Regions from separate parts of the Faecalibacterium butyricigenerans genome, predicted to be linked through region 1. Evidence: predicted binding sites of a transcription regulator. Region 1 holds the regulator's gene; each other region holds the start of a gene.
What was found. The regulator HrcA, encoded in region 1, represses chaperone genes, less so after heat shock. The targets are predictions, from matches to a motif close to TGTTAGCACTCNNNNNNNNNGAGTGCTAACA.

Region 1 (9,886 bases):
GCCGCGGCCCGGGGCCAGCAGGCCCGACAGCTGCATGATGCAGATGCCGGAGAGTCCGTAATCGGTGAACTGCACCTCGCCCATTTCCCGGGCAAGCATCCGGCCATCGGTGCCGTCCAACAGGCTGGCGCAGCCCTTGGCCCGGATGCCGGCCAGCGACTTGCGGGGGCGGGCGCACTGTAAGGCCGTCAGGCAGGGGTAGAGGGGGGCCATCCGCCCGCCGCACTGGGCGGCGAACCGGGTGCCGAAGCCGTCGGTGCCAAACTGCGGCCCGGCTTCGCCGCCCATGGCGCAGATGACGGCATCGGCCCGCAGGCTTTCGCGGCCCGCTTCGGTCTCGAACTGGAGGTCGTAGCCGCCCCGGCTCTGGCTCAGGCTCCGGACGGTGCAGCCGGTGCGAAGCTCGACGCCAAGCGCGGCCAGATGGTGTTCCAGCAGGGCCAGCACGTCTGCCGCCTGATTGGAGTAGGGGTACACCCGCCCGGCCTCGTCGGTGCGGGGATAGAGGCCGAGGCCCTCGAACCACGCCAGCGGCGCGGCCTCGTTCACGGCGTCCAGCAGGCGGCGCAGGGCCTTGGGGCTGCTGGTGAAATACCGCTCGGGCGAGATGTCCCGGTTGTCGAGGTTGCAGCGCCCGTTGCCGGTGGCCAGAAGCTTTTTGCCCACCTTTGCGTTTCTGTCCAGTACGGTGATGTGGGCGCTGCCCTTGGCGGTCTGCGCTGCCGCCAGCGCAGCGGCCAGACCCGCTGCGCCGCCGCCTAAAACAAGGATATGCTGCATCCTCTGTCCATCCTTTCCAAGAAGCCGTGTTCAGAAGCAAACCAGCTTCTGAGATGAGTTCATTGTATCATAGCTGCTCCGGTTTGGCAAACAGAGGGCGGGTAGGTGTATATTTCCCTCTCGTTTCCACATAATAACTGTACCGCATCCGAAAGCAAAGAATGGGAAGGAAGGTACACCAGATGAAAGCAACCGGAATCGTCCGCCGCATCGATGAGCTGGGCCGGGTGGTCATCCCGAAGGAGATCCGCCGCACCCAGCGCATCCGCCGCGGCGACCCCCTCGAGATCTTCACCACCGGCGAGGGCGAGGTCATCTTCAAGAAGTATTCCCCGGTGGGGGAGCTGCACGGGGTGGCGGTGCAGTATGTGGAGGTGCTGAGCCGAAGCTTTGCCCTTACGGCCTTCGTGGCCGACCGCGACCGCATCCTCGCCGCCGCAGGGGCAGGCCGGCGCGACCTTGCCGACCGCAGTGTCAGCCAGCCGCTGGAACGGGTGATGGAGTCCCGCAAGCCCTACCTCAGCGAGGGCGACCCGGAGCACGTCCTGCTGCCCTGTGAGGGTTCGCTGCGGCCTCTGCTCTGTGCGTGGCCCATCATCGCGGCGGGGGATGTCACCGGGGTCGTCGGGCTGCTGGCCGAGGACCGCGCCCAGCAGCCTGACCCCGCCCAGCAGAAGGCCGTGGCCGTGGCGGCAGCATTTCTGGCAAAGCAGATGGAGGAATGAGGCTATAAAAGCATAAAAAGCGCGTGAAACCTTGTGTTCACGCGCTTTTTATGGTATCCTTTGGATGCTGCCTCTGGCAGCGAGGCGCTGTCTGCAAATGCAGGTGGTCAAGCTTCCTTACCCTGACGATTTGTTTTACTCTTTGGAGCGAAACAGGCGTCCGGGAATGGACCTTTTTTGTTAGCAAAAACCTTTCCCGGAGCCGTCTGTTGGTGAAGGGAGGGATGTGTCATGTCTCTGACAGAAACCTTTGCGCTGCTGGCGGTCATCATCAGCTTGCTGGTGCTGCTCGTCGATGCCGTCCACGTGACTTTCGAGATCACTTGGAAGATTTCTCATGAGGACAGAGAACATAACAAAAAAGATTGACCGCCTAAGTTCCCACACTCTGTCAGTCAATCTTTTTTGACATACGGGTAAGGAGCTGGCCATGTTGCAGACAGCGCCTTTTCTATAAATAAGTATAGCCGCCCTGCCGGGCGTTGTCAAGCGGGAAGCTCTCTTTATACCGGAAAGGGGGCCTCCCGCTGGTTTTATGACAGAATTATGAATCTTTATAAACTTTTTCGAGAAGCTATTGACAGGGAAAAAATTTTGGCTATAATGGTCTTAGCACTCAGGAAGATGGAGTGCTAAAGAAACAAAAGCCAAGAAGGAGGCAGGCGCTATGACGATGGATGCACGCAAGCAGCGAGTCTTGCAGGCGATCGTGGCGCTGTATGGCCTCGAGGGCGAGCCTGTGGGCAGCAGTGTGCTGGCAAACTATTTTGATATGGCCGTGTCCAGCGCCACGCTGCGCAACGAAATGGCGGCGCTGACCAAGCTGGGTCTGCTGGAGCAGCCCCACACCAGCGCGGGCCGTGTCCCCAGTGCCAAGGGCTACCGTTATTATCTCGATAATCTGCTGACCGACGACCAGCCGCTGGACCGCGTGACCCGCGCCCGGGTGGAGGCCGTCTTCGCCAGCCTTGACCATGAGCCGGAAAAGCTGGCACAGGGTGCCGCCAAGGCGCTGGCCGCCATCAGCGGCTGCACCGCCGCGGTCAGCACCCCCTGCGCCGAAGACCTCTGCGTCGCCCACTACGAAGTCGTTCAGGTGGGCCGCAGCGCGGCGGCTGTGCTGGCCGTCACGACGGCAGGCTACGTCCGCACCCGTGTGGCGCGGGTCCGCACCGGGCTTTCCCGGGAGAATGCCGCTGCGCTGGCCGCGCTGCTCAACCGCAACCTGACCTTCGTTGCGCCGGTGGATCTTTCGAGCCGGCTGCTCGCCGAGCTGTGCAGCCAGATCGACCCGGAGCTTGTGCCGGTCATCAGCGCCGCAGCCGCGATTTTGCAGGACTCCGCACAGCCCCATGTATTCTTGGGCGGTGAGCAGCACCTGCTGGACTGGCCTCAGCTGGAGGGCAGGGTGGGCGACATCCTCACCTTGCTGAACGACGAGGAGCAGGCCGCCCACATCATCGCACCCCCGGCAGAGCGCAGTGAGAGCGTGCTGCTGGGCGAGGATCTGGAGCCTCAGATCCCCGGCCTGTGCATCGTCAGCGACCGCTACCTTGTGGGCGGCGGGCTGTGGGGCACGGTGGCCCTCATCGGGCCGACCCGGATGCCCTTCCAGAAGCTGATGCCGCTGCTCCACCTCTTCGCCGATGAGCTTGGCGAGGGTATGAGCGGCAAACGAAAAGACACCCCGCAGATGGCCGCACCCCGGCGGACTGTGATATATAAGGAGGATCTGGAATGAGCGAAGAGACGAAGAAGACGGCAGAAGCTCCCGAGCAGGAAGCGAAGGAGACCGAAGCCGCACCTCAGGAAGCGCCCGAGACCGCCGCAGCCCCCGAGCAGGAGGCCGAGGCAGAACCGGCAGACGCCAAGAAGAAAGATGGCTGGTTCAACAAGAAGGCCCGCGAGATGGACGCCGTGAAGGCGAAGCTCGACGCGGCCGAGAAGAATGCCGCACAGGCGAAAGACCAGCTGCTGCGGATGGCAGCGGAGTACGAGAACTACCGCAAGCGCTCCACCCGCGAGGCTGACCAGAAGTTCAACGATGGTGTGTCCTTTGCCGTGAATCAGATCATCCCCATCCTTGACACGCTGGAGATGGCGGCCAACGCTCCCACCACCGACGAGAATTACAAGAAGGGCGTCATCATGACGCTGGATAAGGCTGCCAAGGCGCTGGATGCCCTCCATGTGGAGGAGATCGAGGCGCTGGGCAAGCCCTTCGACCCCAACATCATGAACGCCGTCCAGCAGATCCCCGCCCCGGACGGGCAGGAGAGCGGCACCGTCATCACGGTGTACCAGAAGGGCTACAAGCTGGGCGACAAGATCGTCCGCCACGCGACCGTCGTGGTGGCCGAGTGACATCGCAGAGACCCGCAAGGGTTTTGAAGATAAGACATCCGCTTCACACATCGAGCATGAGATAAACAAGTTCTTTTGAGAGGAGACTTCATTTATGAGCAAAATCATTGGTATTGACCTTGGTACTACGAATAGCTGCGTGGCTGTCATGGAGGGCGGCGAGCCTGTCGTCATCGCAAACTCTGAGGGCGCACGCACCACCCCGTCTGTTGTTGGCTTCACCAAGACCGGCGACCGTCTGGTCGGTCAGGTCGCAAAGCGTCAGGCCATCACCAACCCCGAGAACACCGTGTCCTCCATCAAGCGTCAGATGGGCACCGACCACAAGGTGACCCTGAACGGCAAGGAGTACACCCCCCAGCAGATCAGCGCGATGATCCTGCAGAAGCTGAAGGCTGACGCCGAGGCTTATCTGGGCGAGCCTGTCACCGAGGCTGTCATCACCGTTCCTGCCTACTTTAACGACAGCCAGCGTCAGGCCACCAAGGACGCAGGCACCATCGCCGGCCTGAACGTCAAGCGTATCATCAACGAGCCGACCGCCGCTTCTCTGGCCTACGGCATCGATAAGGAAGATGACCAGAAGATCATGGTCTACGATCTGGGCGGCGGCACCTTCGATGTCTCCATCATCGAGATGGGCGACGGCGTTACCGAAGTTCTGGCCACCAACGGCGATACCCATCTGGGCGGCGACGACTTCGACCAGCGCATCATCGACTGGATGGCAGACGCCTTCCAGACCGAGAACGGCATCGACCTGCGCAAGGATAAGATGGCCGCACAGCGCCTGAAGGAGGCTGCCGAGAAGGCAAAGATCGAGCTGTCCAGCGCAATGAGCACCCAGATCAACCTGCCCTTCATCACCGCCGACGCTACCGGCCCCAAGCACCTCGACATGACCCTGACCCGCGCAAAGTTCAATGAGCTGACTGCGGATCTGGTCGATCGCACCATGACCCCTGTCCGCAAGGCTCTGCAGGATGCAGGCCTGCGCGCATCGGATCTGAAGAAGGTCCTGATGGTCGGCGGCTCCACCCGTATCCCCGCCGTCTACGATGCAGTCAAGAAAGAGCTGAACTGCGAGCCGTTCAAGGGCATCAACCCCGATGAGTGCGTGGCTGTCGGTGCTGCCATTCAGGGCGGCGTCCTGCAGGGCGACGTCAAGGGTCTGCTGCTGCTGGATGTCACTCCTCTGAGCCTCGGCATCGAGACTCTGGGCGGCGTCTGCACCAAGATCATCGAGCGCAACACCACCATCCCCACCCACAAGAGTCAGGTCTTCTCGACTGCTGCGGACAACCAGCCCTCGGTTGAGATCAACGTCCTGCAGGGCGAGCGTGAGTTCGCACGGGACAACAAGAGCCTCGGCGTCTTCCATCTGGACGGCATCGCTCCGGCTCCCCGCGGCGTGCCTCAGATCGAAGTCACCTTCGATATTGATGCAAACGGCATCGTGAAGGTCAGCGCAAAGGATTTGGGCACCGGCAAGGAGCAGAACATCACCATCACTGCTTCGACCAATATGTCCAAGGACGACATCGACAAGGCTGTGAAGGAAGCAGAGCAGTTTGCTGCCGACGATAAGAAGAAGCGCGAGGAAGTGGACATCCGCAACGGTGCCGACCAGATGGTCTTCCAGACGGAGAAGATGCTGAAGGAGAACGGCGACAAGATGCCCGCCGACGTCAAGAGCGAGGCTGAGGCAAAGCTGGCCGAGCTGAAGACCGCTGTCCAGTCCGGTTCCATCGACGACATCAAGGCAAAGCAGGACGCTCTGAGCCATGTCTTTGAGAAGATGTATCAGGCTGCCGCTGCTGCCCAGCAGGCCGCAGGCGCACAGCCCGGCCCCGACGCTGGCGCAAACGACCAGCAGAAGCCGAACGATGACGGCGTTGTGGACGCAGATTTCAAGGAAGTCTGATCTGAGACACAGCAGTGTGTGCCCGGCCAAACCGGCGGACGCACGCGTAGAATAGCAAAAGCCGCTCCGGTTTTGCCGGGGCGGCTCTTGCTGGTTATAGAGGACCTCTCAGTCTCGCTGCACGGGAAACAGCAGCGCGCTGCTGGAACAGGGAGGTTGCTGCTACATGAGAGGTGATTGGATTATGGCACAGGAGAAACGCGATTACTACGAAGTGCTGGGTGTATCCAAGACGGCTACCGATGCGGAGATCAAGAAGGCTTACCGCAAGCTGGCCATGAAGTACCACCCGGACTACAACCCCGGCGACAAGGAAGCCGAGGAAAAGTTCAAGGAGATCAACGAGGCAAACGAGGTGCTCTCCGATGAGAAGAAGCGCCAGCTCTACGACCAGTACGGCTTTGCCGGAGTTGACCCCAACTATGCGGCCCAGAACGGCGGCGGCCCGGGCGGCTTCGGCGGCGGTTTCGGCGGCGACGGTGTGGACTTGGGCGACATCTTCGGCGACATCTTTGGCGGCGGTTTCGGCGGCTTTGGCGGCTCGGCCCGCTCCGCGAACCCCAACGCCCCTCGCAAGGGTCAGGACATCCGGGTGCGCATCACCCTGAGCTTTGACGAGGCGGTGCATGGCTGCAAGAAGAACATCACCATCACCCGTCAGCAGGAGTGCACCGAGTGCCACGGCAGCGGCTGCGCTGCCGGCAGCAGCCCTGAGACCTGCCCCGACTGCGGCGGCAGAGGCTTCGTCATCCGTCAGCAGCGCACGCCCTTCGGTGTCATGCAGACCCAGCAGCCCTGCTCCCGCTGCGGCGGCAAGGGCAAGCTGGTCAAGAACCCCTGCAAGAGCTGCCACGGCAGCGGCAAGACCGCAGCAAAGAAGACGCTGGAGGTGTCCATCCCCATGGGCATCGACGACGATCAGAGCTTTGCACTGCGGGGCATGGGCGACGCCGGTGCCAACGGCGGCCCCGCCGGTGACGTCATCGTGATGGTCACGGTCCGTCCCAGCGAGGTGTTCCAGCGCGACGGCTACGATGTCTACGTCATCGTCCCCATCACCTACAGTCAGGCGGTTCTGGGCGACAGCATCACCGTGCCCTCGATCGACGGCAAGGTGGAGGTCACTGTGCCCGAGGGTACCCAGAGCGGCACCACCTTCCGCCTGCGGGGCAAGGGCATCCAGTACCTGAATGGCCGGGGCCGGGGTGATATGTACGTCAGGTGCGAGGTCGAGATCCCCAAGAAGCTCAGCAAGACCCAGCGCGACGCTCTGAAGAAGTTCGAGGGCACTCTGAAAGAAGAGAATTACGAAAAGCGCAAGGGCTTCTTCAAGAAGCTGAAGGATATGTTCCAGTAAAACGTAAAAAGAGGGCGGGTGCCCTTCCCGATGGGGAAGGGCACCCGCCTTTGTTGTTCTTTGGAGTCTCCTGACTTATCAGCTGAAGATGACAAGTGCGTTGATCAAGAGGCCGACGCCCGTGAAGCAGCTGGACACCGTCCAGAAGGTGCAGCCGAGGCCGTAGAATGCATTGGCGACGCTCTTATCCATATAACGGGTCAGAGCATCCGGGCCAGTGCTGGTCCAGTCCTTCGGATGAGACTTCCGATAGTCGCGCACACCGGCGACACCGGCGAACCATCCGTAGAACGGGATAAAAACAGCAGCAGCTGCCTGAACGATGTTGGCACCACCAGAGGTATAGGTCATTTCCTCTTCGTTCATCACGCAATAGGAAGCGGGAAGCATCATGATGTTTTCCATAGTAGCACTCCTTTACGAACAATATCCCAAAACGATGCACGGTGCATCGTTTTTTCAAGAGAGAGGCGAAGCTTACGGAACGCCGCGGGGGAAGCTTACAGGATGAGCAGGATGGCGCTCAGGGGGGCAAGAGCGATGACCGTACCGGCGGCCACCGTGTCACGCAGGAAGTTGGAGGGGGACTTGGACATATCCTCACTGAGGGCGTCGGACGCACGGCCCAGCACGGTGAAGAGGTTGCCCTTGCGGTTGCTGGAAACACTGAGCCAATCCTTGGCCTGCGAGATGCCCCAGACATAGCTGGAAGCCAGAACAGCGACGCCCACGACGGTGACGACACCGCCCACAGCGCTGCCGCCGGAGGTGTAGGTCATCTCATCTTCGGAAAGGGCGGTATAACCAGCGGGAAGCTCCATATATTTCTTCATAGGTGAAACACTCCTTTTGTATCAGCAGGCGGTACACCGCCTGAATTTCCCTCAGACAGAACCATATTCTCTGTCAGCATCATTCTACTACAAGGCCGTGTTTTGTGCAAGTGTTTTGGCTAGAAACGACAAAAACCCGGGAAAATGCATGAAAAACAGCCCTGAAGTTTGTGGAAAAGCACTGCAATAATTCCCAGCGTCAGCCTGCGGCACCAGCCCGGTAGAGGTAGGGGTCGCTCTTGAAGCTGTCGAAGCTGTAGAGCACGAGGATCTGGTCATAGCCGTTGTCCGCGATGAGCTGGTCGAGGCCGTAGTTGTAGTTGCGGAAGTCCACCACGTCGATGTCGGCATAGTTGGCCGTCAGGTAGGGCACGAAGCAGTTGGCGTAGCTGTCCTTGATGACCAAAATTCGACCGCGCCCGGTGCCGTCGCCCTTGATGCGGCTCAGGCCGTTGTTGCCGTGGAGGAACATGGCGTACTTGTCGTAGACGGAAAGCTTGTCCGTGTCGTAGAGGCCGGTGGTCTCGCCCTCGGCGGGCTGGCCCGGGGCGGTGACGGTGTAGATGGTCAGGGCGTTGGGCAGGTCGTAGTAGGTGATGGTGTCCGGCTCGGCGTCGGGCGTCCGGGCCTTGGAGTAGTGGGTGCCGTAGAAGCCCTCTGCCGTCCGGGCTGTATGGGCCGAGGGGTCAAAGGGCGTAAGGCCCAGTGCGGTGCAGAGCTGCTGGTAGGCGTAGTATGCGCCGGTGCTCGTCCAGTGGTGGTCGGTGCGGTAGTAGATATATTCGCCCTTGTGGTCGGCGAGGGTCTGCCGCACGTCCACAAACCGGCCTCCGGCGGTCTGCACGGCCTCCGAGAGAGCGTCGAGATAACGGTCCTCGTCCAGCAGGGGAGCGCCTGCGGGGACATTCTCAGGGTAGACAGCGGACGCCGCAGGCACCAGCATCACATTGACGAGGCCCGGGTACCGCTGGCAGAGGGCTTCAAGGGCGGCTGTATTCTTGGGCAGGGTGCGCGTCTCGCTGGAGACCAGACCGTAGGTGCGGGGGAACATCATATGCTCTTTGCCCAGCAGGATGCCGCCGCTCTGCTCCTTCTGCATCACCTTGGTCTCTACGGTGCTCTGGAGGGCGACCCAGTTGTCGCGGCCCGCCACCTGATCCTTGACGTACTTGGTGTAGGCCGTGAAGAACTTGTTCAGGCCGTCTGCCGAGAAGCTGGACAGGCTGGGCCGCTGGGAGAGGGTGGTGTTTTCCAGCTCACTATAGGCCCTGTCCGGGGTGACGAGGTCGAGGGCGAACAGCCCCACGAAAAACAGGCTGAATGCGAGCAGCACCGGGTAACGGAAGATGGAAGCAGAGCGCTTCGAATGTTTCGCCATCGTTTGCGCCTCCTCTTAGAAGTTGAAATACAGGAACGGGCTGTTGGTGCTGCCCACGACATAGGCCATCGAGATGGTCAGGAGGGCCAGAATGGTCAGCGCCTTGGTGACGGCATGGCGGGAAAGCCGGTCCCACAGCTTTTCGATGAGCGGGGTGCAGCAGAGGACAGAGACCGCCAGCAGCACGCCGTAGTTGCGCAGGAAGTAAAGGGGCATCACGCCGCCGGAGGGGATAAAGAGCTTTTGGAACAGCAGCCCGAACTCCACGCCCGCGTCGTTGCCCACGAACATGGCCCAGCCCACCACCACGAGGAAGAGGGTGTAGAGATGGGGCCAGACCCTGCCCTTCTTCAGATAGGGCAGCAGGAAGAGCTTTTCCAGAGCCAGCAGCACGAAATAGTATAAGCCCCAGCAGATGAAGTTCCAGTTCGCGCCGTGCCAGATGCCCGTGAGCAGCTCGACGACGAAGAGGTTGAAGATCTGACGCCGGAGGCCCTTCCGGTTGCCGCCGAGGGGGATATAGAC
Region 2 (9,886 bases), on a different contig from region 1:
TCACTGTCGCCAATATAAACAATATTGCGGAATGGAACTCGCATTTGATCCGGCGGGAAGTATTCATTTACTGCCGAGTCATTGATATCCAATGTTCCTTTCTCAATGCGGAAGAGGAACTGGGTCTTGCTGGTGTAATTGATTACCTGTGCAGGCCATACGGCAACACCACGTTCATTATAATAAAATGAGCTTGCATAAATTTTTTCAAACGCCCCGTTCTTAGCAATAGACGTTCCTTCAATCATTTCCTTTAACCCTGAGGAAATAATATAATGTTCTACTATAACACCATGTGCCTTTCCATAGGCACGAATACGCTCAAACCACTCCTCCACACCATTAAAAAGCTTTACCTTTGCTCCATATTCGGCGAGTTTCTTTTTTGTAAAAACAAAATTACCTTCTGCTTCCTCTTTCATCGTATACATATATGCCAGATTAGTATCCATGTCATTGTCCGCTGCCAAATCATTGGATTTTTCCCAAAATTCATTGATGTTATAGCCAACGGACTGAATATATCCCTGCGCCTGCATATCGTCAGGCGATAAAGTTTTGTCGAAATCGTAACAGATTGCTAAAACGGGGAATTTCTCCTTATGTCTACGTTCGTATTCCATAACATCGCCTCCAAACGATAATTTCTGTTAAAATTTTACATCATCTTTTATATATTGTCAATATTTTTAGTGCGAGTGTTGTAATCATTTCTTTTGTTTTCAGCCAAGCAGTAAAAATTTCTCTTTCAGCAAATTCACAAATCCCTAGACACAAAAAATCGGCACCCGCTTTTCAGCGAGTGCCGATTTTGTTACCCTATAGTGCGCTTTGATTTTTGGCGTAAGTGGCGTAAGTTTGGCGTAAATCCGCTTTTGCGCGCTCCAAAAATCAAGGATTCATGCGGTTTTTAGGCAGTTATTAGTACATGCCGCCCATGCCGCCCATATCGCCGCCGGCAGCAGGAGCAGCCGGGGGTTCGGGCAGGTCGGCCACGAGGCTCTCGGTGGTCAGCACCATCTCAGCGACGGAAGCTGCGTTCTCCAGAGCGGAGCGGGTGACCTTGGTGGGGTCAACGATGCCTGCGGCGATCATATCCTCCACGTAGACCTCATTCTGGGCGTCGAAGCCGTAGTTGGGCTTGTTGGCAGAGACGATCTTGTCGATGATGACGCTGCCCTCGAGGCCGGCGTTCTTGGCGATCTGGCGCAGAGGAGCCTCCAGAGCCTTCAGGACAATCTTTGCGCCGGTGCGCTCGTCGCCTTCCAGCGTGTCGCACAGCTCACGGACTGCAGGGATGGCGTTGATGGGGGCAGTGCCGCCGCCAGCGACGACGCCCTCCTGAACAGCCGCCTTGGTGGCGTTCAGAGCGTCCTCGATGCGGAGCTTCTTGTCCTTCATCTCGACCTCAGTGGCAGCGCCAACCTTGATGACGGCCACGCCGCCCGCCAGCTTTGCCAGACGCTCCTGCAGCTTCTCGCGGTCGAAGTCGCTGGTAGCAGCCTCGATCTGGTTGCGGATCTGTGCGATGCGGGATGCGATGGCGTCCTTGTCGCCTGCGCCGCCCACGATGGTGGTGTTCTCCTTGGTGACCTTGACCTGACGGGCGTGGCCCAGCATATCGACGGTAACGTCCTTCAGCTCGTAGCCGAGGTCAGCAGACACGACGGTGCCGCCGGTCAGGATGGCGATGTCCTGCAGCATCTCCTTGCGGCGGTCGCCGAAGCCGGGGGCCTTGACGGCGCAGACGTTCAGGGTGCCGCGCAGGCGGTTGACGATCAGGGTGGACAGAGCCTCGCCCTCGATGTCCTCTGCCACGATCAGCAGCTTCATGCCGTTCTGCATCACCTGCTCCAGCAGGGGGACGAGATCCTGAATGACGCTGATCTTCTTATCGGTGATGAGGATGGCGGCATTGTCCAGCACAGCCTCCATCTTGTCGGTATCCGTGACCATATAGGGGGTCAGGTAGCCGCGGTCGAACTGCATACCTTCGACGATCTCGTTGTAGGTCTCAGCCGTGGTCTTGTTCTCCTCGATGGTGATGACGCCGTCGGAGGTGACCTTCTCCATGGCCTCTGCGATGAGGCGGCCGATCTCGGGATCACCGGCAGAAATGGTGCCGACGCGGGCGATGTCGTTGGAGTCCTTGACCTTCTGGCTGTGGGCCTTGATGGTCTCGACAGCCTTGGTGACAGCCTTGCTCATGCCGCGGCGGATGTCCATCGGGTTTGCACCGGCGGTGACATTCTTCATGCCCTCGGTGACCATTGCCTGTGCCAGAACGGTAGCGGTGGTGGTGCCGTCGCCTGCGGCGTCGTTGGTCTTGGTAGCGACCTCACGCACCAGCTGTGCGCCCATGTTCTCGAACTCGTCCTTCAGCTCGATCTCCTTGGCGATGGTGACACCATCGTTGGTGATGACGGGGGCGCCGAACTTCTTGCTCAGCACCACGTTGCGGCCCTTGGGGCCGAGGGTGATCTTAACGGTATCTGCCAGAGTGTCGATGCCGGCACACAGTGCCTTGCGGGCTTCCTCGCCCTGCTTGATCTGCTTAGCCATATTCTTATCGCTCCTTTATAAAAGCTTGATGATCCAGTGATGAGGGAAAGACGCTTACTCCACGATGGCCAGGATGTCGGCCTGACGCACGATAGTGCACTCTTCGCCGTCCACCTTGACCTCGGTGCCAGAGTATTTGCTGGTGAGCACCTTATCGCCCACCTTGACGGTCATCTTGACTTCCTTGCCGTCCACGACACCGCCGGGGCCGACGGCCACGACCTGTGCCACCTGCGGCTTCTCCTTGGCGCTGCCGGTCAGGATGAGGCCGCCCTTGGTGGTCTCCTCGACCTCAACAGTCTTGATAACAACACGGTCTGCAAGAGGAATGATCTTCATCGTTCTTGCCCTCCTATTATAAAAAATAAAAGTGAAACTTTTTTATAGCCCGGGGCTTCTCCCCTCCGGGTGTTTAGCACTCCATTTCCCTGAGTGCTAAGTGTATTGTACTCATCTCAGACAGAAAAATCAAGGGTTTTTGCAAATTTCTTTGTTAATATTTTATGACAGCAAAAAAGCGCCCCCGGCAGGGCGCTTCGCAGTCTCTCCTTTTATACGCTGGCACGCTGAGCCATGAACCGCTCGTAGGCGGGCTTCGGCAGCAGGACGTGCCCCGCCAGCGGCCTGAGCCGGGCGGTGATGGCCTCGCAGGGGGCGCACTCGCCGTCCGCCGTCGCCACGATGGGGCCTCGCCCATCCGTAGGGCGCAGGGAGACGCACTTGGCCCGGCGGTAGAGGAAGTAGGGCTTCGCCTGCTCGGTCAGCGCACCGTCCCGGAAGTGCTTCCCGCCCTTGTACATCCCCAGCAGCCGGGCGATGGTCAGTCGGCCCACCCTGCGGATGATAAAGACGTCCAGCCAGCCGTCGTCGGGCCGGGCCTCCGGCGCGGCATAGAAGCCGCCGCCGTAGGTGCGGCCATTGCAGACCGCGCACATCAGGCAGTCCACCGTCAGCTCCTCGCCGTCGATGGTGAACGCCACCTTCCGGCCGATGTGGCCGCAGAGCTGCCGGACGATGGAGAGGGCGTAGGCCATCTCGCCGCCGCAGAAGGGGATGCGCCGGAACTGGGGGATGCCGTAGGCCACCTGTGCGTCCAGCCCGGCGGCGCAGATGGTGGCCGAGAGGCCGAGGTCGGTCTCCATCAGGTCGATGTCCACCGCCCCGCCCGCGAATTGCGCGTCAAGGTCGCTGAACTCCTCCCTCGTGCCGTAGGTGCGGAGGAAATCGTTGCCGCTGCCGAAGGGCAGACACCCCACGGCGGCAAGGGCGCACCCATTGGCACCCGTCAGCGCCTCATTGAAGGTGCCGTCGCCGCCCGCCGTCCAGATGCGCACCGGCTCGCCCTCGGCCTCGGCGGTGCGCGCCGCCTCCGCAGCCAGCGCACGGGCATGGCCCGCGTACTGGGTCACGACGACCTGCAGCTTCTCCGGCGGGATGCCTGCCCGTCCGGCGGCGGCATGGATGGCCGGGGTCAGCCCGGTGGTGCAGTCCCGCTTGCCAGCGGTGGGGTTGAGCAAAAACAGATAGCGCATTCGGCTTCCTCCTCTGGTGATTCCTGCCCTCTATCATAGCGGAAAACCAGAACAGATGCAAGAGCTTTTCACCCGACGCCCGCCGTCTGCGTCTCCTCCACCACGATGGTGCCGTCGGCGGTGCAGTCTGCCGTCCAGCGCTGGCCGAGGCTCACGCTGCCGGAGGCGATCTGGTCGGCGAAGGCCTGCTCCACGGCACGGTCCACCTGTCGGCGCAGCTCCCGCGCCCCGTAGGGCGAGCGGGCCTTTGCGGCCAGCGCCGGGCCGACCCGGGCCGTGTGGGTGAGCTGATAGCCGCTGCGGGCCGCACGCTCTTCCAGCTGGCCCAGCAGCTTTTCGGCGATGGAGCAGAGGCTCTGCTCCTCCAGCGGGCGGAAGACGATCAGCTCATCCAGCCGCCCCACCAGCTCGGGCCGGAACCACTTTTTCGCCTCGGCGACGGCGGCCTCCGACTGCTTTTCAAAGGCAGCCTCGCTGCCCGCCCCAAAGCCCAGCGGTGCGCTCTGCCCCGCGAGGAACCGTGCCCCGAGGTTGGACGTCAGCAGGACGATGGTGTTCCGGAAATCGGCCTTCCGGCCCATGGAGTCGGTGAGCTGGCCGTCCTCCAGCATCTGCAGCAGGATGTTCTGGATGTCGGGGTGGGCCTTTTCGATCTCGTCGAAAAGGACGACGCTGTAGGGGCGGCGGCGGACGGCCTCGGTGAGCTGACCGCCCTCGTCGTGGCCCAGATAGCCCGGAGGCGCACCCAGCAGACGGGCCACCGTGTGCTGCTCCTGATACTCTGACATATCGAACTTGAGCAGGGCTTTCCCGCTGCCGAACCAGCTCTCGGCCAGCGCCTTTGCCAGCGCCGTCTTGCCCACGCCGGTCGGCCCGAGGAAGAGCAGCGCCCCGATGGGCCTGCCCGGCTCGCCCAGCCCTGTGCGGCTGCGCCGGATGGCTCCGGCCACCGCAGCCACGGCCCGGCTTTGCCCCACCACCTCGGCGTTCAGCCGCTCCTCGAGGCGGGCCAGACGCTCCCGCTCCTTTTCGCCCACCCGCTCGGCGGGCACGCCGCTGGCCTGTGCCACCACCCGGGCGATCTCCTTCCGGCTCAGGACGGGGTCCTTCTCCCCCTCCCGCTCGGCCCGGATGCGCACCGCTGCGCAGGCCTCGTCCACAAGGTCGATGGCCTTGTCCGGCAGGCAGCGCCCCGGCAGGTACCGCACCGAAAGCTCCACCGCCTCCCGCAGGGCCTCATTGGGCAGGCGGACGCCGTGGTAGCGCTCGTAGCGGGGGGCCAGCCCTTCCAGAATCTCCACCGCCTGCTTCGGGGTCGGCTCTTCGATCTGCACCCGCCCAAAGCGGCGCTCGAGGGCGGCGTCCTTCTGGATGTGGGTGCGGAACTCCTGATTCGTCGTCGCGCCGATGAGCTGCAGCTCGCCCCGGGCCAGCACCGGCTTTAAGATGCTGGCCGCGTCGATGGCCCCCTCTGCCGCACCTGCGCCCACGATGGTGTGGAACTCATCCACAAAGAGGATGGCGCTGCCGTCCCGGACAAGCTCTTCCAGCAGGTTCTTGAACCGCTCCTCGAAGTCGCCCCGGTACTTGGTGCCCGCCACGAGGCTGGCCATATCCAGCGCCAACAGCCGACGGCCCTGCAGCATCCGGGGCACCTGCTTGTCGGCGATGCGCTGGGCCAGACCCTCGGCCAGCGCGGTCTTGCCCACGCCCGGCTCACCCACGAGGCAGGGGTTATTTTTCTGGCGGCGGCATAGTATCTCTACCATCCGGTCCAGCTCCTTTTCCCGGCAGAACACCGGGTCCAGCTCACCGTCCGCCGCCCGGCGGGTCAGGTCGCGGCAGTATTTGTCGCTGGCCCGGCTCCCCCGCGGCAGAGGCGGGGACGTCCGGGGCTGGATGGGCAGGATGAACTGCCCCGAAAGCTGGCGGCACTCCCGCACCGCCTCGGTGAGCTGGACGCCCATCGAAGCCAGCATGACCCCGGCGGCGCAGTCGGCGTCTTCCAGCATGGCGCAGAGCAGGTGTTCCGGCTCGGCCCGGCTCAGGTGGGCGTTCTGTGCCCCGATGACGGCGTAGTCCATCGCCCGGCGCAGGTCTGCCGCCATGTCGCCCCGAGCCAGCCGGAGGGCCGTGCCGCTCCGCCCGGCGGAGAGCTGTCGCCGCACCTCCAGCTCCGAGATGTTCTTCCCGGCCAGAAAGCGGGCCGCCGGGCCGCCGTCCGATTGCAGCATCGCCCACAGCAGATGGCCGGTGTCCGCCTTTTTGCAGCCCAGCCCTCCGGCCAGCTCCACCGCCTTGTCCAGCAGCTGCCCTGCCTCCCGGGAAAAGCCCTTGTACCGTCCTTTGCCGAATGCATCCCAAATGCTCATTTGCGTGGCTCCTATCTTCTGCGTGGCTCCTGTCTTCTGTATTGCCCTGTTGCATCAAAGAACAGTATAGCCCCGCCCGCCGGAAAAAAATCAGAAGTTTGTGTCACACCGGCCCCAAAGCAAAACAAAAAAGCCATCTGAGCGAATCAGATGGCTTCTTGGTTGGGGATGAGAGAATCGAACTCCCACAAGTAGAGTCAGAGTCTACCGCACTACCACTATGCAAATCCCCATTATTCGGTTTTGTTTCGCGGCGTTGAGCCGGTCAACGTGTGCTATTATACCCGCCTCCGGGCGCTTTGTCAAGCGGAAATCTGAAAAAATTTGCGGATTTTTGGAAACAGACGCACTTCCGAGATAATTTTTCGTCCTTTGCACCCGGAGGCGGCGGTCTCTTTTTGTGCCGACCAGAATCCAGCATTTTCCGCGTCCTCTGCACCATATAATAAAGTAAACTATGTTATTCTGCCATTTTTATTTTATGGTACACAAACTTCAAAAGGAGGACGCCTTATGCTGCAAGCCCACCCCAAGACCGCCCAGACGCTGCTTTCGCCCCGTATCCCCCGCGACAGCGAGCACGAGCGCTACGACCCCGAGCTGGAGGAAGAACTGAAAGAGTGCCTGTTCTGCCTGCGGCGGAACGCGATGATGTTCGACCTCGAGGTGGACTCCGACCTCATCGAACAGCGCATCTACGAGCGGCAGGCCCTTTTGTGCCGCTACCGCTACCTGCTGGCCCGCGCCCGGGAGCTGGGGCTGCACACCATCCTGAAAAAGTATCAGCCTCTGGGCTAAAAAACGCCGCGCGGAATCTTGACAGAATCCCAACATCGTGTTATCATACATAAAGATAACACTGTATACAGAGCGCTGTATGCAAAACTTTGGAGCTTAGAGAGGTTTTCAATTATGGAACGTATTAAGACTATCGCTACTCGTGACCTGACCAAGAGCGTCGTGACCGGCGGCTGCGGCGAGTGCCAGACTTCCTGCCAGTCTGCCTGCAAGACCTCCTGCGGCGTCGCAAACCAGCAGTGCGAGAACAGCAATAAGTAATCATTGCAGACCCTATGCCGCCTTTGCAGGGCGGCATTTTTTTATGGCAACAATAGATTGGAGAATGAAATGGTACACCAGTATCAACTGAACGGATATAACATCGTGCTGGACACCTGCAGCGGCTCGGTGCACGTCGTGGACGACGTGGCCTACGACGCCATTGCGATGTACAAAGAGCACTCTGCCGACGAGATCGTGGCCGCTCTGCTGGCCAAGTACGGCTCCCGCCCCGACGTCACCGAGGCCGACCTGCGCCAGTGCCTCGAGGATGTGGCCTCTCTGGAGTCCGCAGGCAAGCTGTGGGCACCCGACGTCTACGAGAACATGGCCTTCGACTTCAAGAACCGCCAGACGGTGGTGAAGGCCCTCTGCCTCCACGTCGCCCACACCTGCAACCTCAACTGCTCCTACTGCTTCGCCTCGCAGGGCCGCTATCAGGGCGACCGCGCCCTGATGAGCTTCGAGGTGGGCAAGCGGGCCATGGACTTCCTCATCGAGAACTCCGGCACCCGCCGCAACCTCGAGGTCGATTTCTTCGGCGGCGAGCCGCTGATGAACTTCGACATGGTGAAAAAGCTGGTGGCCTACTGCCGCGAGCAGGAGAAAATTCATAATAAGAACTTCCGCTTCACCATGACCACCAACGGCGTACTCATCGACGACGACGTCATCGACTTCTGCAACAAGGAGTGCCACAATGTCGTCCTGAGCCTCGACGGCCGCAAGGAGGTCCACGACCGCTTCCGCAAGGACTACGCCGGCCATGGCAGCTATGACGCCATCGTCCCGAAATTTCAGGAGTTCGTGAAGAAGCGCGGCGACAAGAACTACTATATGCGCGGCACCTACACCCACTACAACACCGACTTCACCAACGACATCTTCCACATGGCCGACCTCGGCTTCACCGAGCTGAGCATGGAGCCGGTGGTCTCGAAGCCCACCGACCCCAGCGCCCTCACCGCCGAGGACCTGCCCATCCTGAAGGAGCAGTACGAGATCCTGGCCAAAGAGATGATCAAGCGCGACCGCGAGGGCCGGGGCTTCACCTTCTACCACTACATGATCGACCTCACCGGCGGCCCCTGCATCTACAAGCGCATCTCCGGCTGCGGCTCCGGCACCGAGTACATGGCCGTTACCCCGTGGGGCGACCTCTACCCCTGCCACCAGTTCGTCGGCGACCCCAAGTACCTGATGGGCGACATTTGGAAGGGCGTCACCAACACCGCCGTGCGGGATGAGTTCAAGCACTGCAACGCCTACGCCCGCCCGGAGTGCAAGGACTGCTGGGCCAAGCTCTACTGCTCCGGCGGCTGCGCGGCCAACGCCTACCACGCCACCGGCAGCATCACCGGCGTCTACGAGTACGGCTGTGAGCTGTTCAAAAAGCGCATCGAGTGCGCCATCATGATCAAGGTCGCCGAAAATCAGGAGCTTGCCGCGCAGGGCATCGAGGTGCCCATCGAGCTGGGCACCACCTGCAACGCCTGCGCAGACGGCGAAGCCTGCGAATAAGCGCCTATGGACACTCCCATCGTTGATTTTGTCCGCCGCTACGCCCAGCAGCGCACCACCCGGATGCATATGCCGGGCCACAAGGGCCGCGGCCCGCTGGGCTGTGAGGCGCTGGACATCACCGAAATTGCGGGCGCGGACGAGCTGTACGAGGCCGAAGGCATCATCGCCCGGAGCGAGGCCAACGCCGCGCAGCTCTTCGGCACCGCCCGCACCTGTTACAGCACCGAGGGCAGCAGCCAGTGCATCCGGGCCATGCTCCACCTTGCGCTCCAGATGCAGCCTGCGGGGGCATCCCGCCCCGTCCTGCTGGCGGCGCGGAACGCCCACAAGGCCCTGCTCTACGCAGCCGCCCTGCTGGACTTCGACATCCAGTGGCTCTGGCCCGCGCCGGACGCCGCCGGGGCGCTCTGCACCTGCCCTGTGGAGCCGGAGGCCCTCGCCTGCGCATTGGACGGGCTGACCGCCGAGGGCCGTACCCCCTTCGGCGTCTACCTCACCAGCCCGGACTATCTGGGCTTCGTGCAGGACATCGCCGGGCTGGCGGCGGTATGCCACGCCCACGGCGTCCCCCTTCTGGTGGACAACGCCCACGGGGCCTACCTCCACTTTCTGAAGGAGGGCAGCCGCCACCCCATCCAGCTGGGTGCCGACCTCTGCTGTGACTCGGCCCACAAGACCCTGCCCGTCCTCACCGGCGGGGCCTATCTCCACCTCGGGCCGTCGGTGCAGGCCGACGAAGCTGCTGTACGCAATGCGCTGGCCCTCTTCGGCTCCACCAGCCCGTCCTACCTCATCTTACAGTCGCTGGACGCCGCCAATGCGCGGCTGGCAGACGAC
Region 3 (9,886 bases), on a different contig from region 1:
TCCGGCACGGAAGATATAGGAGCCCCGGGGACGGGTGATTTTCGCCGCACTGACGCAGTGCAGGATGGACAGGATTTCATCATCGGTAAGCCCGGTAAAGAAGGGGCAGCTCCGCAGAACAGGCAAATATTTTTGCATAAAAGCTCTCCTTGTTAGAATTCAAACAGACAAGATAGCCTTAGTATACTATAATAAGGCTGCAAATGCAAAAACACCCACAACAGGAGAGTATAGATATGATTCGGAAGATCATCCATATTGACGAAGAAAAATGCAACGGCTGCGGGCTTTGTGCAACCGCCTGCCACGAGGGAGCCATCGACATCATCAACGGCAAAGCAAAGCTGGTGCGGGAGAATTTCTGCGATGGCTTTGGCGATTGCCTGCCGGGCTGTCCCACCGGAGCCATTACCTTTGAAGAGCGGGAAGCCCCCGCTTACGATGAGGCGGCGGTGCAGGAGAACAAAAAGAAAAAGGAACTGCAGGAGAAGATGAAGCACCTCCACGAGGGTGGCTGCCCCGGCTCCCGGATGCGGATGCTGGAACAGCCGGAGGCTGCCGAAAGCGCAGCTTCTGCCCCCGTGCAGCAGGTCTCCCGCCTCCGCAACTGGCCGGTGCAGATCAAGCTGGCACCCGTCCATGCGCCCTACTTTGCGGGCGCAAAGCTTCTGATCGCAGCGGACTGCACGGCCTACGCCTACGCTAATTTCCATCAGGAATTTATGCGGGGCAAAGTGACCCTCATCGGCTGCCCGAAGCTGGACGCTGTGGATTACAGCGAAAAGCTCACCGAGATCCTGCGCAGCAATGACATCCAGAGCGTGACCATCCTCCGCATGGAGGTGCCCTGCTGCGGCGGCTTGGAGATGGCAGCGAAAAAGGCGCTTCAGGCCAGCGGAAAGTTCATTCCGTGGCAGGTGGTCACCATCTCCATTGACGGGAAAATTCTGGATTAAGCAAATAGAGAGGAACTCAAGATGGAACGTAAAATGTTTTGTTTTCAGTGCGAGCAGACGGCAGCCTGCACCGGCTGTACCGGAAAAGCGGGGGTGTGCGGCAAGACTGCCGATGTCGCACAGCTTCAGGATGAACTGACCGGCGCTCTGATTGGGCTGGCCAGAGCCACGGACGGCGGTATGCAGGCGACGCCGGAGGCATGGCGTCTGATGATCGAGGGACTTTTCACCACGGTCACCAATGTGAACTTCAACGAAAAAACGATTCGGGAGCTGATCGGCCGGGTACACGCCGAAAAAGCACAGCTGGTACCCGACTGCTCGAGCTGCGCTGCTCCTTGCGGACGCACCAGTGACTACGACATGAACCTGCTCTGGAGCGCCGATGAGGATATCCGAAGCCTGAAATCCCTTGTTCTGTTTGGCGTGCGCGGCATGGCAGCTTATGCGCATCACGCCATGGTCTTGGGGTATACCGATGACGAGGTGAATCGCTTTTTTGCCAAGGCACTCTTCGCCATTGGCGAGGACTGGGGCATGGAGGAGCTGCTGCCGATCGTAATGGAGGTTGGCGAGAAAAACCTCAAGTGCATGGCACTTCTGGATAAGGCCAACACCGAAAGCTACGGAACGCCCATACCTGTTACCGTTCCGCTGACCGTAGAAAAGGGGCCGTTCATTGTTGTCTCCGGCCATGACCTCCACGACCTGAAGCTGCTGCTGGAGCAGACTGAGGGCAAAGGCATCAACATCTATACCCATGGCGAAATGCTGCCCGCTCACGGCTATCCTGAACTGAAAAGGTATTCCCAGCTCAAGGGCAATTTCGGCACGGCATGGCAGAACCAGCAGAAGGAGTTTGCGGAGCTTCCCGCGCCGGTGCTGTTCACCACCAACTGTCTGATGCCGCCGAAAGCAAGCTATGCCGACCGGGTGTTCACTACGTCGGTGGTGTCCTACCCCGAAATGATGCACATCGGAGAGGACAAAGACTTCACCCCGGTCATCGAAAAGGCTTTGGAGCTGGGCGGTTACTCCGAAGACAAGCCCTTCACCGGCATCAACGGCGGCAGCACGGTCATGACCGGCTTTGCCCGCGGCACGGTGCTTGGCGTGGCAGATCAGGTCATTGAGGCGGTCAAGTCCGGCGCGATCCGGCACTTCTTCCTAGTTGCCGGCTGTGACGGCGCACGCCCCAGCCGCAACTACTACACAGAGTTTGTAAAGCAGACGCCTGCCGATACCGTAGTGCTGACCCTTGCCTGCGGCAAGTACCGCTTCAACGACATTGACCTTGGCACCATCGACGGTCTGCCCCGTCTGATGGATGTCGGACAGTGCAACGATGCTTACAGCGCCATCCAGATCGCTGTTGCCCTTGCGGATGCTTTCGGCTGCGGTGTGAACGACCTGCCGCTGTCCATGGTGCTCTCCTGGTACGAGCAGAAGGCTGTGTGCATTCTGCTGACGCTGCTGTATCTGGGCATTAAGAATATCCGCCTTGGCCCCACGCTGCCGACATTCATTTCACCGAATGTCCTTAACTATCTGGTAGAAAACTATGGCATCGCGCCGATTACAACGCCGGAAGAAGATCTGGAAGCGTTGTTGAAATATAGCAATTCAACTCTTTAATGCAACAGCAACAGCGTTGAATTGCATATCGCAAATATGCTGTTTTCATGTTGCACTAATTTCTTGCCTTGCGATAATTGGGCGTTTTGTGAGAGGCACAATCCATTTTTTGGTTCGTTTTGGTTATTCCAAGGCGGTGCGGGCAGTGCGCACAAGATACTCCATGGCTTCCACCGGGTATTGCCCGGCGGCGGTCTCTCCGGTGAGCATCACGCTGGAAGCACCGTCTGCCACAGCGTTGTAGATGTCGCTGACCTCGGCGCGGGTGGGTACCGCCCGGCTGCACATACTGTCCAGCATCTGGGTCACCACCATAAAGGGCACCCCGGCAGACCGGCAGACTGCCGAAAGCTGTTTCTGGCACCGGGGCAGCTCCCACAGGGGCATGGCGTTGCCAAGGTCCCCGCGGGCAATGACCACTTCATCCACAAGAGGCAGGAACTCCGGCAGGGTCCGCACCCCCGCAAGGTTCTCGATTTTAGCAAAAATGCGGATCTGTCCGGCCCCGGCCTGTTCCAGCGCCCGGCGCAGGGTGCGGATGTCCTCGGCACCCCGCACGAAGGGCAGCATCACCCCGGTAACGCCGCAGGCTTCCGCCAGCTGCAGGTTTTGCAGGTCTGCCTCCGTCAATGTGGGGGAGGCCACCTCCAGCCCCGGCGCTGCAAGGCTTTTGCGGCTTTGCAGGGTGCCGCCCCGCACCACGGTACACTGCAGGGCAGCGCCGTCGGCTCCGGCCACCTGCACAAAGAGCCTGCCGTCATCCAGCAGGAGATCCTGTCCCGGCCGGGCCGCCTGCACCAGCGCCGCTGGGCAAGGGACACCCCCTTGCCCCAGCCGGAGGCTCTGACCCGGTTCCAGCACAAGGGGCCGGGTCAGCGTGCCGATGCGCAGCTCCGGCCCCTGCAGGTCGATGAGCAGCTGGGGGATGCCCACGGCGTGGATAATGTCCAGCCAGTCTTTGTGGGCCGAAAGAGGCCCGTGGGAAAGGTTCATGCGGATGCCCGTCATGCCAGCTTCCACCATGCGCTGCAAGGTCTCCGGCTGGGCACAGGCGGGGCCGATGGTGCCATAAAATTCCAAAAGATCACCCGGTTTCGTTTTTTCTTATTGTAACATGGAACCGGGCCGTTGAAAAGTGCCAAAACGGGACAAGCCGGAAAGCTCTCCCGAGTGGACGCTTCAGAGGTCGTGTGCGCCAAGGCACAACGCACATAGGATGCCCCCGGAGAGCCGCAACAAGCCCTCCGGGGGCATTTTTGGTTTTCGGTATCTGTTCCGCCGGGAAAAAGTGTGGTATACTGAAACCGACAACTCGGAATTTGTGGAGATAAGTATGATAGTACCTGTAAATGAAACAAATCTTCTTCAAGCCGCAACCATCCATTCAATATCCTGGAAGGAATCGCATCGTGCATTTTGTACTCCTGATTTCATAGAAACACACACGCCAGATCGGCAACGGGAGTATTTGAGGAACAAGATGAACAACGGAACAAAGCTCTATATGCTTGTAGAAGAAAAACCAATAGGGGTTGTTTCTGTAACAAAGGGTTTAATAGAGGATCTTTATATTCTTCCAGATATGCAAAACATGGGTTATGGAACGAAATTATTGCTATACGCAGTAGGCCAATGTACGGATACCCCTACGCTGTGGATTCTTGAGAATAATATAAATGCTGAGAGACTCTATCGTCGAATAGGCTTTAAGGAGACAGGGAGAAAGAACGCAATAACAAATAAGCTTGATGAGATTGAGTTCGCATTGACATAAATTCCAGTTTGCCGGGCAGACAGGCATCTGAAAAACCACACAAAAACGAGGGAGCAGCCATGGTGCTTTATTTTTCGGGAACCGGAAACAGCCGGTATCTGGCGCGGTGCATTGCCGAAGGGCTGGGCAAGACCGAGCTGACCGGGGCAGAGCGCATCTGATTTGTGATGGACTGCAGCAGCGAGATCGACAATGCAGCAGGACGTGTGAAGGAAAGCGGAAAACAGATGAAGTTTTTATACTTGCATGGGCTAGGACAAAAACCAGACAGTTGGGACAGAGTAATAAAAGAAACGAAGGTCTCAGACAGCAGCGTCAGCTTGAGTCTGGCAGAGATGCTGGAGGGCAAAGCGGCCACCTATGGGGAGCTGTATGCTGCATTCTCAGGAAGGTGCGACAAGGAAAATAATGAGATCGTTTTGTGCGGGCTTTCCTTGGGTGCGGTTCTGGCACTTAATTATGCGATAGACCACCCGGACAAAGTAAAGGCACTGGTGCTAATTGCAGCACAATATGAAATGCCTGAAAAGCTATTGAAGTTCCAGAATCTGCTGTTTCACGTTATGCCGAATGCAATGTTCGAGCAATTTGGCTTCAAAAAAGCAGACGTGATTCGCTTGTGCGGCACGATGGCGGAATTGGATCTCAGGGATTCATTATATAAGGTGTCCTGTCCGGCATTGATCGTTTGTGGAGAAAAGGACAACGCAAACAAAAAAGCCTCAAAGGAACTTGCCAGTTATTTGAGCGATGCCCACTTCCATGAGCTTTTGAAAACAGGTCATGAAGCAAACATAGAGTCTCCAGAGGAATTGGCAATGGTGCTGCAGAGGTTTTATGATAATATTATCGGATAGTCTACGATCTACACCCTGAAGGATCGCTGTCTGAAATACAGTACACTTAGAATAGTGTTTTCTCCATTCTGCCGGTTGAATGGCGTTTGAAGTTAAAGAGGATCTTGCTGATCATATAATAACGATCTGCATTTGGCTCTTCTGTAACACAGTCACAGAAGCTGCAGACCCATGGCGATGATCCACATATAGGAGCAGGTCTTGGGGATCATCAGCAGGCCCACTTTGGGCTTGGTCTTACTGAAAAGGGTCACAGGCAGGTAGCAGCCAAAGGAAATGAGGATGGCTGCCACCATCCGGGTCATATGGTAGTCGCCGGTATTGCCGGAGATGGCGTACAGGATGATGACGCCGAGGCCGGTAAGGGCAAACACTGCGTTGCGCAGGATGGACAGGGTGGGGTTGCCCTCATCGGTACACCAGTTGTTCTGGGGCAGCAGGCAGATCAGGATGCGCAGGATGGCAGACAGCCAAATCAGGACTTCCACAGCTACGGGAGCCTGAAGCTGAGGGAAGGTGGCCTTCCAGACATACAGCAGGATGATATAGAATACCGTCATGGTGATGGAAGAGACCTGCAGCCCGATGCCGAGCTGCTTCTTGATCCGGTCGCTGCTGCCTCGCACGGCCCGGATGATCCGGGGCACCAGATGGAAGGCGTCACCGCCGCAGAGGGTCAGGGTCAGGACGCCATATAGGATAAAAAGGCTGCGGCCCTGAGCCATCGTGAAAAAGAGGATGCCTGCGATGAGATCAAAGATCAGATAGGCGGCATCGAACACCGCCTCCATCCGATCGGGCATTTTGGGTTGGCAGGCTTTATGATTCATGATGTGTCATTCCTTTTATTTTGAGGCATTCTTCTGCATTGTCGCATATCTTCTGGAATGCCTGTTTACAAGCTGCGATCTGAGGCTCTGAGAGTCCCTGAAACATATCTCTGGCAAACTGCCGCTGAGCCTCAAGCCCTTCGGCGATGATCGGCTGAGCCGACGCGGACAGATAGACATCGATATGCTTTTTGTTCCCGTCGGCGACCTTTTTTTCGATCAGTCCCCGCTCCTCCAGCACTTTCAGTGAGGTGGAGACATGAGATTTGGTGGAATTGCGCACCCGTACAATATCTGCGGCGGTATGGTACTGAGGATTATGGTATAAAAACATCAGGATATCATACTCCATCTGCCGGAGTTGATATTTCTGACATACGGATGACATCAGCAGCTCATAGTAGCAGGTAATGGCTTTGTGATGATCCCAAAAGTTCATAGATACCTCCTGTGATATATTGTTCTATTTAGAACGATTGCATTATATGCTATCCCCGCCGCCTTGTCAAGAGGAAATTTCTGCCGACGATGTTCTTGACCGGAAGATAGGACTCATTGCCCTGCGGAGCCTTTTCTGCCACGTCAACACAGTGAACAAAGAATAAAAAACAGCGACCCCGGAGAGCGGTGGGAATCACTCTCCGGGGTCGCTGTTGTCAGGACAGGGTCTCTTTTGTATGCAGGCGTCGGGAGGCATCCTCTTTTACAAGCTCAATGACCACCGCAGTCAGAGGGATAAAGAAGATGATGCCGATGATGCCAAAAAGCTTTCCGCCGATCATGGCGGCCACAAGGGTGTAAAACGGAGAAAGCCCCACGGACTTTCCCACCACGCGGGGATAGATGAACTGGTTCTCGATAAACTGCACGGCAAGGTAGACAATGAGGCAGCGCACCGCCAGCACAGGATCCACCAGAAGCACAAGGAACACGCTGACCACGCAGGAGATCAGTGCCCCCACATAGGGGATGATGGCACAGATGGCGGTGAGCATCCCCACCAGACTGCCGTAGGGGATCCGGAAAACCGAAAATGCAAGGGTCATGAGGACACCGAGGATCACGGCCTCACTGCATTGTCCCGTCAGAAAGTTTGCGAAGGACTGACGGAACAGCCGACAGAATTTCAGCAGCCCGGCGGCGTGGCTGGGCTTCAGATAGGCGCATACCAGTGTGCGGGCGTGGTGGCAGAGGCTCTCGGCCCCGAGGGACATATAGATGGAGATGATCAGGGCAAAAGATGCAGTCACCACGATGTTCACGGTGGCAGATACCGCTCCGACCGCATTGACCAGCACGGTGTCGATGCTGTTGGTGATCCTGTGCAGCAGCTGCTCCCAGTCGATGCCCTCCAGCCAGTGCATCAACCAGTCCATGTTGGTGTCCTGTGCGCTGAGATAGGCGGTCCAGCGGGGGATATTGGACTCGATCTGTAGATAGAGGCTGTGAAACGACTGCACAAGCTCCGGGATCAGCAGGGTGAGCGCCAGCACCAGCACAAGAACAACGCCGAGCAGGGTGATGAAAAAGCTGAGAAGATGGATGGCGCTGCCTGAGGGCTGCTTTTTGGCCCTGCGGAACAGGCTTCTCAGCCGCTTTTCCAGTCCGGCCATAGGCACGCTGAGAAAAAGCGCCAGAATGCCTCCGGCCAGAATGGGCAGGATCAGATCGACTAGATCGGCGGCAAAGGCCAGAACGGCAGAAAGCCGCAGCAGTGCGACAAAAAGCGTTACCCCCACAACGGTCACGAGCAGATATTGTTTTGTTTTTGGTTCCATGACGACATTCCTTTCCCGGAGCCTGTAGCTGCAAATTGCAAAAGCTCCTCTGCGGACTCTTTTATCGTATTGTAATGGGAAGGAACAGGCTTGTCAAGACGCCGGTAAGGGAAGTGGCGGCCCGCAGCGATGGCCCTGCCTGTCGGCCTTGGCTGTGCGCCCATCTATCCCGGCATCATCCATGCAACGCCGAGCCACTTTGGGGCGGATCGGTCGCAGGCGATCATTGGAGTCCAGATGGCAAGTGCATACGTCGGAAATTGTCTGATGCCGCTGCTGTATCCGCTCAGCGTGATGGTTCTGGATGTGGCTCTGCCCTGTGGGAAACGGCCTGCAAGAGACGGCAGTTTGATAAAATGCGTCCCTAGGAAGAAAAACGATGGAGATTGTATGAAAGATGATAAAAGTATTATCTTTTCGTGAATTTTAGCACTCTACGCTTGACACTGCTAATAAATGGTGCTATAACTATGGCGTGCTCAGGAGGAAGGGCAAAAGAGAGAGCCGCGAGGTGATCGAGCAGCTCCCCGGAAAGCTTTTCCGAATGAACAACATAAAGATTTTTTACCCGACCCGAACGCCGGGATTGGAGGAATGATTTATGTTTATGCCTGCTGTTTTCCATGAGAATCTGTTCGATGATCTCTTTGATCCGTTCTGGAACGATGGCGCGCTGGAGCGTGCGATGAACCGTGAAGAGCGTGAAACCTTCGGCAAGCGCGGTGCAAACATGATGAAGACCGATGTCAAGCAGACCGAGAACGGCTACGATGTGGCTGTTGACCTACCGGGCTGCAAGAAGGAAGACGTTCAGATGGAACTGAACGACGGCTATCTGACTATTCAGGCAGTGCGCAGCCACTCGAATGACGAGAAGGACAACAATGGCCGCTACATCCGCCGCGAGACATTCTCCGGCACCTGTGCCCGCAGCTTCTATGTGGGCGACGCTGTGAAGAAGGAGGACATCCACGCAAAGTTCGAGGATGGCGTCCTGCACGTCGAGCTGCCTGCTCCTCAGCAGACGAAGGCTTTGCCTGAGAACCCGAACCTGATCGAGATCGAGTAAAACGCCGGTCGTGTGCGCCAAGGCACAACGCACATAAGATGCCCCCGGAGAGCTGTAACAAGCCCTCCGGGGGCTTTTTTGTGGGGCGGAAACATGGTACAATAGGAAAGAACGAGAGAGAAGAGGGTGCGATGAAACAAGAAAAAGCCTATTATCACCTGCCCGGTTTGTTTGAGTTTTACGAGCTATACCGGGAGTTCCTACCCCTGTACCGGGGGCATCGGGAATACTTCTATGACTGGTGCAGCATTGGCTCCATCTACGGAGCACCGGCCGACTGCATCTGGGGCGGGGGACGCACCGGTTTCGGCGGGCACGACCCCAAAGAGGTCCTTGCACTGATGCAGGAGTATGGCGTCTCGGCCCGGCTGACCTTCAGCAACTCCCTCCTCCGGGAGGAGCATCTTTCGGACCGGAAATGCAATGCGCTCTGCGCCCTCTTTGCACAGAGCGGCGGGGTGGAGAATGGCGTCATCCTCCATTCGGAGCTGCTGCTGGACTACCTGAGGACGCACTACCCGCAGCTTTACCTCGTCTCCTCCACGACCAAGGTGCTGACGGATTTCCGACAGCTCCGGGACGAGACGGCCCGGGAGGAATTTCGCTATGTGGTGCCGGATTTCCGACTGAACAAGGCCTTTGAACAGCTGGACAGCCTGACGCAGCCCCAGAAGGACAAGGTGGAGTTTCTCTGCAACGAGTGCTGCTGGGTCGGATGCCGGGACCGGAAGCGCTGCTACGAGAATGTCAGCCGCAAAAATCTCGGCGAGGACTGCCCTGACCATATCTGCACTGCCCCGGGCGCGGGGGAGGGCTACCGTTTCTCGAAGGCGATGGAGAACCCCAGCTTCATCGGCGTGGAGGACATCCGGAGGACCTTCCTTCCGATGGGATTTTCCAACTTCAAGATCGAGGGACGGGGGCTTGGCAGCGCCTTGGTGCTGGAATTTCTGCTCTATTATATGGTAAGGCCGGAGTACCAGCTGC

Region 2: a site for HrcA is predicted at 2,973-3,003, ahead of LKD23_RS08545 (co-chaperone GroES). Genes of this name have one in related genera too.
Region 3: a site for HrcA is predicted at 8,255-8,285, ahead of LKD23_RS06970 (Hsp20/alpha crystallin family protein). Genes of this name have one in related genera too.

What each region holds. Positions count from the first base shown of each region.
Region 1 covers NZ_JAJEQL010000023.1:22,367-32,252, forward strand. Annotated here, with positions in the region: gene LKD23_RS09155 (aminoacetone oxidase family FAD-binding enzyme) at 1-780, opposite strand, end outside; gene LKD23_RS09160 (stage V sporulation T C-terminal domain-containing protein) at 963-1,505, shown strand; gene LKD23_RS09165 (hypothetical protein) at 1,737-1,874, shown strand; gene hrcA (heat-inducible transcriptional repressor HrcA) at 2,173-3,246, shown strand; gene LKD23_RS09175 (nucleotide exchange factor GrpE) at 3,243-3,869, shown strand; gene dnaK (molecular chaperone DnaK) at 3,964-5,793, shown strand; gene dnaJ (molecular chaperone DnaJ) at 5,978-7,150, shown strand; gene LKD23_RS09190 (hypothetical protein) at 7,229-7,555, opposite strand; gene LKD23_RS09195 (hypothetical protein) at 7,651-7,983, opposite strand; gene LKD23_RS09200 (DHHW family protein) at 8,183-9,361, opposite strand; gene LKD23_RS09205 (MBOAT family O-acyltransferase) at 9,377-9,886, opposite strand, start outside.
Region 2 covers NZ_JAJEQL010000020.1:8,044-17,929, forward strand. Annotated here, with positions in the region: gene LKD23_RS08535 (HAD family hydrolase) at 1-623, opposite strand, end outside; gene groL (chaperonin GroEL) at 922-2,562, opposite strand; gene LKD23_RS08545 (co-chaperone GroES) at 2,617-2,901, opposite strand; gene LKD23_RS08550 (diacylglycerol/lipid kinase family protein) at 3,114-4,094, opposite strand; gene LKD23_RS08555 (ATP-dependent Clp protease ATP-binding subunit) at 4,163-6,466, opposite strand; tRNA gene LKD23_RS08560 (tRNA-Gln) at 6,626-6,699, opposite strand; gene LKD23_RS08565 (DUF2508 domain-containing protein) at 6,980-7,264, shown strand; gene scfA (six-cysteine ranthipeptide SCIFF) at 7,379-7,525, shown strand; gene scfB (thioether cross-link-forming SCIFF peptide maturase) at 7,595-9,046, shown strand; gene LKD23_RS08580 (Orn/Lys/Arg family decarboxylase) at 9,053-9,886, shown strand, end outside.
Region 3 covers NZ_JAJEQL010000013.1:53,094-62,979, reverse strand. Annotated here, with positions in the region: gene LKD23_RS07020 (Crp/Fnr family transcriptional regulator) at 1-138, opposite strand, end outside; gene LKD23_RS07015 (ATP-binding protein) at 237-956, shown strand; gene hcp (hydroxylamine reductase) at 978-2,591, shown strand; gene LKD23_RS07005 (pyruvate kinase) at 2,715-3,671, opposite strand; gene LKD23_RS07000 (GNAT family N-acetyltransferase) at 3,880-4,365, shown strand; gene LKD23_RS06995 (alpha/beta fold hydrolase) at 4,533-5,222, shown strand; gene LKD23_RS06990 (hypothetical protein) at 5,375-6,025, opposite strand; gene LKD23_RS06985 (MarR family winged helix-turn-helix transcriptional regulator) at 6,042-6,491, opposite strand; gene LKD23_RS06980 (AI-2E family transporter) at 6,709-7,791, opposite strand; partial or broken gene LKD23_RS13045 (MFS transporter) at 7,972-8,145, shown strand; gene LKD23_RS06970 (Hsp20/alpha crystallin family protein) at 8,432-8,899, shown strand; gene LKD23_RS06965 (hypothetical protein) at 9,031-9,886, shown strand, end outside.